Regions from separate parts of the Rathayibacter sp. VKM Ac-2803 genome, predicted to be linked through region 3. Evidence: predicted binding sites of a transcription regulator. Region 3 holds the regulator's gene; each other region holds the start of a gene.

Region 1 (3,240 bases), on a different contig from region 3:
CCACCAACGGTAGCGATGCAGGGACAGAACACAGCAATAAATATATCTGTCATGCCGTATTTATCCCGAGCGGCTCGATAATTACGTCAGGACGTATTCGTACGTACTCCGACCGTCCGCTTTGCTGCTTCGGCGGTCGGTCGCCCGAGCGGACTGCGGGGACGACACGAGCGTCACCGAGCATGCGCCGTTGCAAGCTCATCCCAGTGCGTTGTAGCGCGCGCTGAGAGCGCGTCTCGCTTCATCGACCACACCGGCCCTGTCCGGACACCGGCGCGGCCCAGCCCAATCGACGCGCGTCCATGTCGCTTGGTCACCGCGTCGATGGTCGCACCGAGGTTTTTGACGTCGAAGACCGGATCGAAGAAGTCGAGGTAAACGTGGGAGCCTTTGGGGGAGAGGTTGGTGAGGATCACGCCGGCTCGCACGTAACGGGCTCCTTCGCGGAGTCGAGGTCCTAACGTGCCGATCGCGGCCTTGACGATCGCTACGGGGTCGTCGGTCGGGACGGGGAAGCCGGCGAGTCCGCCGGCGGATTCGTAGGGCGCGTTGACGAAGGGAGATGTTGACGCGAAGACGCTCATGGTTTTGGTGACGGAGCCCTGCGCGCGGAGTCGGTGTGCGGCGCGTTGCGCGTAGACGGACAGCACCTGCTCCATGTCCGCGATCGTCGTGACGGGTGTGGCGAAGGAGCGGGAGAAGATCAGCTGGTCGCGGACTGTGCGGGCGGCCTCGAGGGGATGCAGTCGATGCCGCGCAGCTCGTACACGGAGCGCTGCAGGACGACGGAGAACTTCTTCCGGATGAGGGCGGGGTCTGCGTCGCGCAGGTCGCGGATCGTGTGAATGCTCAGTTCCGCGAGTCGCTTGCCGGTGCGGCCGGCGACACCCCATAGCTCGGTGACGTGCTGGGAGGCCATGAGTGCGTCGAGCTGCTCGGGGGTGTACCAGTCGGTGTCGCAGACTCCGCCGAGACGCGGGTGCCTTTTCGCGCCGCCCTTGTTGACGAACTTCGCGAGGGTCTTGCTCGGCCCGAATCCGACGCAGACGGGCAGGCCGATGTTCTTGGTGACGGCGGAGCGCATCGCGCGGCCGATCTTCGCCCGCTCGGCGACGTCTCCGTTGACGCCGAGGAAGGATTCGTCGATCGAGTACACCTCTTGCCAGGCGGAGTAGCGGCCGAGGAGTTCCATCACGCGGGCGGACAGCTCGCCGTACAGCTCGTAGTTGCTGGAGCGGGCGATGATCTCCGGGAGGCGGCGGGCGCGGATGAGGGGTTCGATCTTGAACCAGGGTGTGCCGTTCTCGATGCCGAGCTGTTTCGCCTCGTCGGAGCGGGCGACGACGCAGCCGTCGTTGTTCGAGAGGACGACGACGGGTCGGCCGTGGAGTTTCGGGTCGAAGAGCCGCTCGCAGGAGACGTAGAAGGAGTTGACGTCGACCAGGCCGATGCGCTGTTCAGAGCGCACGGTGGAGGTGGTGCAGGCAGACGGTGACGACGCCCCACACTTGGAGGTCGCTGAGCTCCGGGACGAGGATCGGCGGGTAGTCGGGGTTCTCGGCGCGGAGGATCACGCCGCTGACGGTGAGCTCGAGGCGTTTGACGGTGAGTTCGCCGTCGAGGATCGCGATGACGACGTTGCCGTGCTTGGGTGTGAGGGAGCGGTCGACGACGAGCTCGTCGCCGTCGCTGATGCCTGCGCCGATCATGCTCTCGCCGGAAACGCGGACGATGAAGGTGGACGTCTTGTCGCGGATGAGGTGGTTGTTGAGGTCGAGTGAGCCGTCGAAGTAGTCCTGGGCGGGGGAGGGGAAGCCGGCAGCGACCGCGTCACCGGCGACGAGGAACGCGAGTGTCACGACGCCCTGTGCCGGGATCGCGATGTTCTCAACGATCGTCACGCTCATCGGGATGCCTCCTCACATGCTCGAACGTATGTTCGATACAGTCCGAGTGTAAGTCGGAGGTTCCGACACTGATCCTGCGAACGGTGATTCCGCGCGGTGGTGGGGGAGTGGTCGAGCACGGTCGGGGTAGGGGTGGGCGTCGCGGGTTAGGCGGCGGTGGAGGACCACCAGAGGGAGCCGGGGGCGAGCATGCCGGTGCGTCCCCAGTGGAGTGCTTCGCGGTGATCCCCTCGGCCGGCGGCGTCGCGGGGGTAAAGCGGCCAGACGCGCTCACCGGGGGAGGGGTTCTCGAAGAGGGGGCGGCTGGTGACGTGTCGACGTCGTGGGCGTTCCCTGGGTGTAGAGGAGCGGTGGGCGAGTTCGGCTTGCCACCAGGCCCAGACCTCGCGCTCGACGCTGTACCGGTGCGCTCGATCCTCCAGCAGACCGTCGACTCCGAGGGCTCGTGCTGCAGCGGTCCGGAGATCGCGAGCCGCTCGGCGCCATCCGTCGGTGTGCTTGACGATGAGGCGATGACTGCGGAGCCGTGACAGGTTCGTCGCTGCGGTGCGAGACCCGACGCCCAGGAGGCGGGCGGTGACCTCGACGGTGACGGAGGCTTCACGGCGCAGCAGTGCGTAGACCTTCCCGGCGAGGTGTCCGAGACCGGCGCGGGTGAAGAGGTCGTGGCGTGCGTCGGTCAGTTCGTGCTCGATCAGGTCGAGGAGGATCGCGCGTTCTGAAAACAGCTGTCCGGGGGGGCGGGGGTTATTGAGTGGTTGTGTCCGGATGGTTTCGTACCCTGTGGAAAATGTGCCGGTCAAGCGCCATTCGCTCGCGTTGCTGCCATCGGCGCGGGCGATGAGCTGCACGTAGCCGTCCTCGCGCAACGTCCGCAGCGCGCTGGCAGCAGTGGTGCGACCCAGGCCGGAGAGCAGCGCGAGATCGCGGACGGACGCAGCAACGGTGCGCTTGCCGGTGTGCAGGGTGAGGTAGGCGAGGGCGGTGAGGATCGTCCGCTCCGAGGTGGCGCGCTCGGTGCGGCCCCACCGGCCGGGATTCACCCGGAACCGGTCGAGGAGGTCGCCGACGGCCGCCACGATACCCTCGAGCTCGGTCAGGTCGCGGGGTTCGCGCTGCCCGGGGAGGACAGCGTGCAGGGCCGCGAACTGCAACGCCTTCTCCCACTGCCGGCCGAGCCGATCGGCCGCTTCCTCACGTGAGCGAGCTCGGCGGCCGCCGCGGCCGGTGTTCTTGGTCCGGTAGTGCTCCATGCCCGGCGCCGTGCGGGCGGCGTGCTCCACGTCGGTCAGCGTCCAACCCGCGTGCGCGGCAGAGAGCAGGCACATGAACG
Region 2 (3,240 bases), 320 kb from region 3:
AGGTGCCGAGGGGGAACTCCACGTCGACCTTGCGGAGGTTGTTGGCGTTGGCCCCGACGACCTTGATCATCCGCTTGCGGTCGATCCTGCGGCGCTTCTTCGGGATGTCGATCGACTTGCGGCCCGAGATGTAGTCGCCCGTGAGCGAGTGCGTGTTCTCGAGCAGGGCGTCGTACGAGCCGGAGTGCACGACCTTTCCGCCGTTGACGCCGGCGCCCGGGCCGATGTCGACGATCCAGTCGGCGGTGCGGATGGTGTCCTCGTCGTGCTCGACGACGATCAGCGTGTTGCCGAGGTCGCGGAGCTTCAGCAGGGTGTCGATGAGGCGGCGGTTGTCGCGCTGGTGCAGGCCGATGCTCGGCTCGTCGAGCACGTAGAGCACGCCGGTGAGTCCGGAGCCGATCTGGGTGGCCAGTCGGATGCGCTGGGCCTCGCCTCCGGAGAGCGACGCGGCCGCTCGCGAGAGGTTGAGGTAGTTGAGCCCGACCTCGATGAGGAAGTCGAGGCGCGCCCGGATCTCGCGGAGGACCTGCGCGGCGATCGTCGCCTCGCGCGGGGTCAGCTCGAGCCGGCCCATGAACTCCTGCGCGTCGCCGAGGCTGAGGTCGGCGATGTCGGCGATGCTCGCTCCGTGCACGAGGACGGCGAGCACCTCGGGCTTGAGGCGCGAGCCCTTGCAGACGGGGCAGGGCACCTCGCGGAGGAACTCGGACCAGCGGGTGCGCTGCACATCCGTCTCGGCCTGCACGTACTGGCGCTCGATGTAGGGCACGACGCCCTCGAAGCCGGAGGTGTAGCTCATCTCACGGCCGTAGCGGTTCTTCCACTTGACCTTGACCTCGAAGTTGTCGCCGTGCAGCACTGCCTGCTGCACCTCGGAGCTCAGGCGCTTCCACGGGGTGGTCAGCTTGAAGCCGAGGTCTCGCGAGAGGCCGTCGAGCAGCTTCTCGTAGTACTGGAAGAGGCCCTTGCCCTGGGTGGTCCAGGGGATGATGACGCCCTCGGCGATGCTGAGGTCGGGGTCGCCGAGGAGCAGCTCGTCGTCGACCGACATGCGCGTGCCGAGGCCGGAGCACTCGGGGCAGGCGCCGAAAGGCGCGTTGAACGAGAAGGTGCGCGGCTCGATCTCGGTCAGCGAGATCGGGTGGTTGTTGGGGCAGGACAGCTTCTCGGAGAAGGTGGTCCACGCGCCCTCGCCCTCACCGTCGACGAAGTTGATCTGCACGATGCCGTCGGTGAGACGCAGAGCTGTCTCGAGGGAGTCGGTGAGGCGGCCGAGGATGTCGGGGCCTGCGACGAGGCGGTCGACCACGACCGAGATGTCGTGCTTGTACTGCTTCTTGAGGGTCGGCGGATCGCTGAGCTGGATCAGGCTGCCGTCCACCATCGCACGCGAGTAGCCGCCGGCGGTCAGCTCCTTGAAGAGGTCGACGAACTCGCCCTTCTTCTGCGAGACGACCGGGCTGAGGATCTGATAGCGGGTGCCGCCCTCGAGCTCCATCATCTGGTCGGCGATCTGCTGCACGGTCTGCGCTGAGATCTTCTCGCTGCAGATGGGGCAGTGCGGCACGCCGATGCGCGCCCAGAGCAGGCGCATGTAGTCGAAGATCTCGGTGATGGTGCCGACGGTGGAGCGCGGGTTGCGGTTGGTCGACTTCTGGTCGATCGAGACCGCGGGACTGAGGCCCTCGATGAAGTCGACGTCGGGGCGGTCGACCTGCCCGAGGAACTGGCGGGCGTAGGCGGACAGCGACTCGACGTAGCGGCGCTGCCCCTCGGCGAAGATCGTGTCGAAGGCCAGCGACGACTTGCCGGACCCCGACAGACCGGTGAAGACGACCATCGAGTCACGCGGGATCTCGAGGTCGACGTCGTGCAGGTTGTGCACCCGGGCGCCACTGACGACCAGCTTCGACACCGACTCGTCGAGGGAGCTGACGAAGCGGTGGAAGGAGGGAGAGGGGGTGGACGAGGGGTCTGTTACGGCATTCGCGATCGACACCTCGAAAGTGTATGCGGAGCCACCGACATCGCCCGGGGGCGTTCGCTGGGCGCTGATACCGGTCATCGGAGCTTGCGGTTCGGGCGCCGCTCTGCGGACGGGGACGGCATCGGCCGCCCCCGCCCCGGCGCCCGCCCTCAGGAGAGGTGACCCGCCTTCTCCATCTGACGGAGCTCCCGCTTGAGCTCCTGGACCTCGTCGCGCAGGCGCGCCGCGAGCTCGAACTTGAGCTCGCCCGCCGCCTGGAGCATCTGGCCGTTGAGGTCGGAGATGATCGCCTCGAGGTCGTTGCCGCCGTTCGCGGCGAGCCCCTGCCTGCGGAGGTTCGGCGTCGGGCTCTTCTTCTTCGCGTCGCGGCCCGCGAGGAGCTTGGCCGTGTCGGCACCCTCGCGGGCGAGGGCGTCGGTGATGTCGGCGATCTTCTTGCGCAGCGGCGTCGGGTCGATGCCGTGCTCGAGGTTGTACGCGACCTGCTTCTCGCGGCGGCGATCGGTCTCGTCGATCGCGAGCCGCATCGAGTCGGTCACCCGGTCGGCGTACATGTGCACCTCGCCCGACACGTTGCGAGCGGCGCGGCCGATGGTCTGGATCAGCGACGTCGAGGAGCGGAGGAATCCCTCCTTGTCGGCGTCGAGGATCGCGACCAGCGACACCTCGGGCAGGTCGAGTCCCTCGCGGAGGAGGTTGATGCCCACGAGGACGTCGTAGACGCCGGCGCGCAGCTCGGAGAGCAGCTCGACCCTCCGCAGGGTGTCGACGTCGGAGTGCAGGTAGCGGACGCGGACGCCGGCCTCCGTGAGGAAGTCGGTCAGCTCCTCGGCCATCCGCTTGGTCAGGGTCGTCACCAGCACGCGCTCGTCGCGCTCGGTGCGGCGCTTGATCTCCTCGAGCAGGTCGTCGATCTGGCCCTTGGTCGGCTTGACGACGATCTCGGGGTCGATGAGGCCGGTCGGGCGGATGATCTGCTCGACGATGCCGTCGGCGATCCCCATCTCGTACCGGCCGGGGGTCGCCGAGAGGTAGACCGTCTGGCCGACGCGCTGCTTGAACTCCTCCCACTTGAGCGGACGGTTGTCCATCGCCGAGGGCAGGCGGAAGCCGTGCTCGACCAGCGTGCGCTTGCGGGAGGCGTCGCCCTCGTACATCGCGCCGATCTGGGGCACGGTGACGTGCGACTCGTCGATGACGACGAGGAAGTCGTCGGGGAAGTAGTCGAGGAGGCAGTGCGGCGCCTCGCC
Region 3 (3,240 bases):
CGACCCGTTCGATGATGTCGGCGACGACGTCGTCGGGGACGGGGTGGGTGTTCTCGTTGACGTTCAGTGCGACGGGCACGACGGCCTGGGGAGCACCGTACGGGTGCTTGCCACGGAGATCGTCGCGCAGGGGCAGGTCATCGAGAGTCGTCACCAGAAGATGCTAGCGGCGGCCTCGCCGGACCTGAGCGGCTCGGACCTGAGCGGCTCGGACCTGAGTGGCTCAGACCTGAGTGGCTCAGACCTGGAGCGGCTCAGCGGACGACGTCGTACTGGGACGGCACCGCGAGGCGCTGGCCGGGCTCGATGCCGGCGCTGGGGAGCTGGTTGAGCGAAAGGATGTCGTCGACCACGTCGCGGGGATCGGACTCGGGAGCGAGCTCCTCGGCGAGCGACCACAGGGACTCGCCCGCGCGGACGGTGACGTACTGGAACTCGACACCGGACTGATCCGCCGAGGCGACGGCTCCGCCGCCGTTCAGCCCGAACACGAAGGCACCCGCGACGATCGGCAGCGCTCCGAGAGTGGCGAGCACCGCCCGCCCGCGACGCGTGATGCGCAGGTGGGTGGTCGGAGACGAGACGACCTTCAGCGAGCGCGCGGAGTGCGGGCGCTGAGCCATCGACTCCTGCTCGGTCTCAAGAGAGTTCTGTGCGGTCATGGGATCGCTCCTTTCAGCAGGGACTCGGGGCGGACCTCGGCCGGGAGGCCGCCCCGAATCTCTGTTCCGAATATATCTTCGAACTTCGCGATGGGCAAGTGCCTGTCGCGTCGTATCCGTCTCGCGGCCGGTAAGGCATTGCCTCGCGACACACTCGAACGAATGTTTCGAACGAGGACTCACGGCGGATACAGTTTCGAGAGCCCGGAGGTAGTACAGCAGCGACCACCGACATTCGTCGTCGGATCGCAGCCGGGAGGGCGCGCACGCGGGGTGCGCGCCGAGAGAGGGAGCACCGTGAGCGACGCGCAGACGCCGAAGACCAAGCAGAGCGCGGGTCGCCGCCGAAAGAACCTGAGCGCCAAGCAGCTCGCGATCCTTGATGCGATCCAGCGCTCGGTCTCGAGCCGCGGCTACCCGCCGAGCATGCGCGAGATCGGCGACGCCGTCGGCCTCGCCTCGCTCTCGAGCGTGACGCACCAGCTCAACCAGCTCGAGCTGAGCGGCTACCTCCGTCGCGACCCCAACCGCCCCCGCGCGCTCGAGATCCTCATCGACGTCCCGAGCTCGACCGAGGACGACGGCTCGTTCGAGTCGACCGTGACCGTCGGCGACGCGGCGATGGTGCCGCTGGTCGGCCGGATCGCGGCGGGCGTGCCGATCACGGCCGATCAGCAGATCGACGAGGTGTTCCCGCTCCCCCGCCAGCTGGTGGGCAAGGGCGAGCTGTTCATGCTGAAGGTCGTCGGCGAGTCGATGATCGACGCCGCCATCTGCGACGGCGACTGGGTCGTCGTGCGGTCGCAGCGCACCGCCGAGAACGGCGAGATCGTCGCGGCGATGCTCGACGGCGAGGCGACCGTCAAGGTGCTCCGCCAGCGCGACGGCCACACCTGGCTGCTCCCCCGCAACTCCAACTTCGAGCCGATCCTGGGCGACGAGGCCGAGGTGCTCGGCAAGATCGTCGCGGTCCTGCGCTCCGTCTGACGCGGAGTGCACGACGAGGGGCGGACGGCGCAGATGCCGTCCGCCCCTCGTCGTTCCCGGGCTCTTAGACTCCGGCGCCCTCCACGAGCTCCTGTCGCGCGGCCGACGCCGCCGTCACCATCGCACGCAGCGACGAGACGGTCTCGTCGTAGCCGCGGGTCTTCAGCCCGCAGTCCGGGTTGATCCAGAGCTGGCGCGCCGGGATCGAGGACAGTGCCGTCCCGACCAGCTCCGCGAGCTCCGGCTCGCCTGGCACGCGCGGCGAGTGGATGTCGTAGACGCCCGGGCCGATCCCCCTCGCGAAGCCCGAGCGCTCGATGTCGCCCACGACCTCCATCCGCGACCGGGCCGCCTCGATGCTGGTCACATCGGCGTCGAGCCGGTCGATCGCGTCGATGACGACTCCGAACTCGGAGTAGCAGAGGTGCGTGTGGATCTGCGTCGCGATCGCCGCGCCCGCCGTCGCGAGCCGGAACGAGCCGACCGACCACTCGAGGTAGGCGGGCTGCTTCGCCCTCTCGAGCGGCAGCAGCTCGCGCAGCGCCGGCTCGTCGACCTGGACGATGCGGATGCCCGCCGCCTCGAGGTCGGTGATCTCGTCGCGCAGGCTCAGGGCGACCTGCTCGGCCGTCTCCTTCAGCGGCTGGTCGTCCCGGACGAACGACCACGCGAGGATCGTCACGGGCCCGGTCAGCATCCCCTTGACCGGCCGGTCCGTGAGCGACTGGGTGAAGCGCGACCAGTCGACCGTGATCGGGGCGGGCCGTGAGACGTCTCCCCAGAGCAGCGAGGGCCGCGTGCAGCGGCTGCCGTAGGACTGCACCCAGCCGTTCCGGGTCACGGCGAAGCCGTCCAGGTGCTCGGCGAAGTACTGCACCATGTCGTTGCGCTCGGGCTCGCCGTGCACGAGGACGTCGAGCCCGATCTCCTCCTGCAGGCGCACGACCCGCTCGATCTCGTCGCGCATGCGCTCGACGTACTGCGCCTCGGTGAGGTCGCCGCGACCGAGCGCGGCACGGGCGGTGCGGATGTCGCGGGTCTGCGGGAACGAGCCGATGGTCGTGGTGGGCAGCGGCGGCAGGGCGAGCGCCGCCTCCTGGGCCGCGAGGCGCTCGTCGTAGGGGGCGCGCCGGTAGTCGTCGGGCCGGAGCGCGGCCGCGCGGGCGCGCACGGCGCCGTCGCGCACGCCCGGAGCCTCGCGACGGTCCTCGAGCGCCGCGGCGGCCTCGGCGAGCTCGGTCGAGACCGCGTCGCGACCCTCCGTGAGCCCGCGGGCGAGCACCGCGACCTGCTGCACCTTCTGGTCGGCGAAGGCGAGCCAGGAGGCGAGGCGCGGGTCGAGATCGGGCTCGTCGGTCACATCGTGCGGCACGTGGAAGAGCGACGTCGACGTCGAGACCGCTACCCGGGCCGCGAAGGAGCGAAGCGCCTCCGCCGTCTCGAGGGCACCCGCGAGGTCGCCCCGCCAGACGTTGTGGCCGTCGACCACTCCGGCGACCAGCACCGTGTCCTCGAGCACCTCGGAGGGTGCGGACCCCTTCACGAGATCGATGCCGACCGCCTCCACCGGCGAGGCCGCGAGCACCGGGAG

The links. Region 3 encodes LexA, which represses DNA repair genes until DNA is damaged. Its sites were predicted from a motif close to TCGAACANNTGTTCGA; they were not measured.
Region 1: the regulator LexA is predicted to act here: its motif matches at 1,928-1,943, upstream of GRS96_RS19830 (LexA family protein).
Region 2: the regulator LexA is predicted to act here: its motif matches at 2,004-2,019, upstream of uvrA (excinuclease ABC subunit UvrA).

The regions. Positions count from the first base shown of each region.
Region 1 is NZ_WUCD01000003.1:163,521-166,760, forward strand. It holds gene GRS96_RS20865 (DUF4113 domain-containing protein) at 174-659, opposite strand; gene GRS96_RS20870 (Y-family DNA polymerase) at 704-1,468, opposite strand; gene GRS96_RS19830 (LexA family protein) at 1,458-1,907, opposite strand; gene GRS96_RS19835 (hypothetical protein) at 2,054-3,240, opposite strand, start outside.
Region 2 is NZ_WUCD01000001.1:2,395,491-2,398,730, reverse strand. It holds gene uvrA (excinuclease ABC subunit UvrA) at 1-2,002, opposite strand, end outside; gene uvrB (excinuclease ABC subunit UvrB) at 2,140-3,240, opposite strand, start outside.
Region 3 is NZ_WUCD01000001.1:2,071,739-2,074,978, reverse strand. It holds gene GRS96_RS09635 (histidinol-phosphate transaminase) at 1-154, opposite strand, end outside; gene GRS96_RS20915 (pentapeptide repeat-containing protein) at 161-331, shown strand; gene GRS96_RS09625 (LysM peptidoglycan-binding domain-containing protein) at 255-662, opposite strand; gene lexA (transcriptional repressor LexA) at 960-1,649, shown strand; gene metE (5-methyltetrahydropteroyltriglutamate--homocysteine S-methyltransferase) at 1,714-3,240, opposite strand, start outside.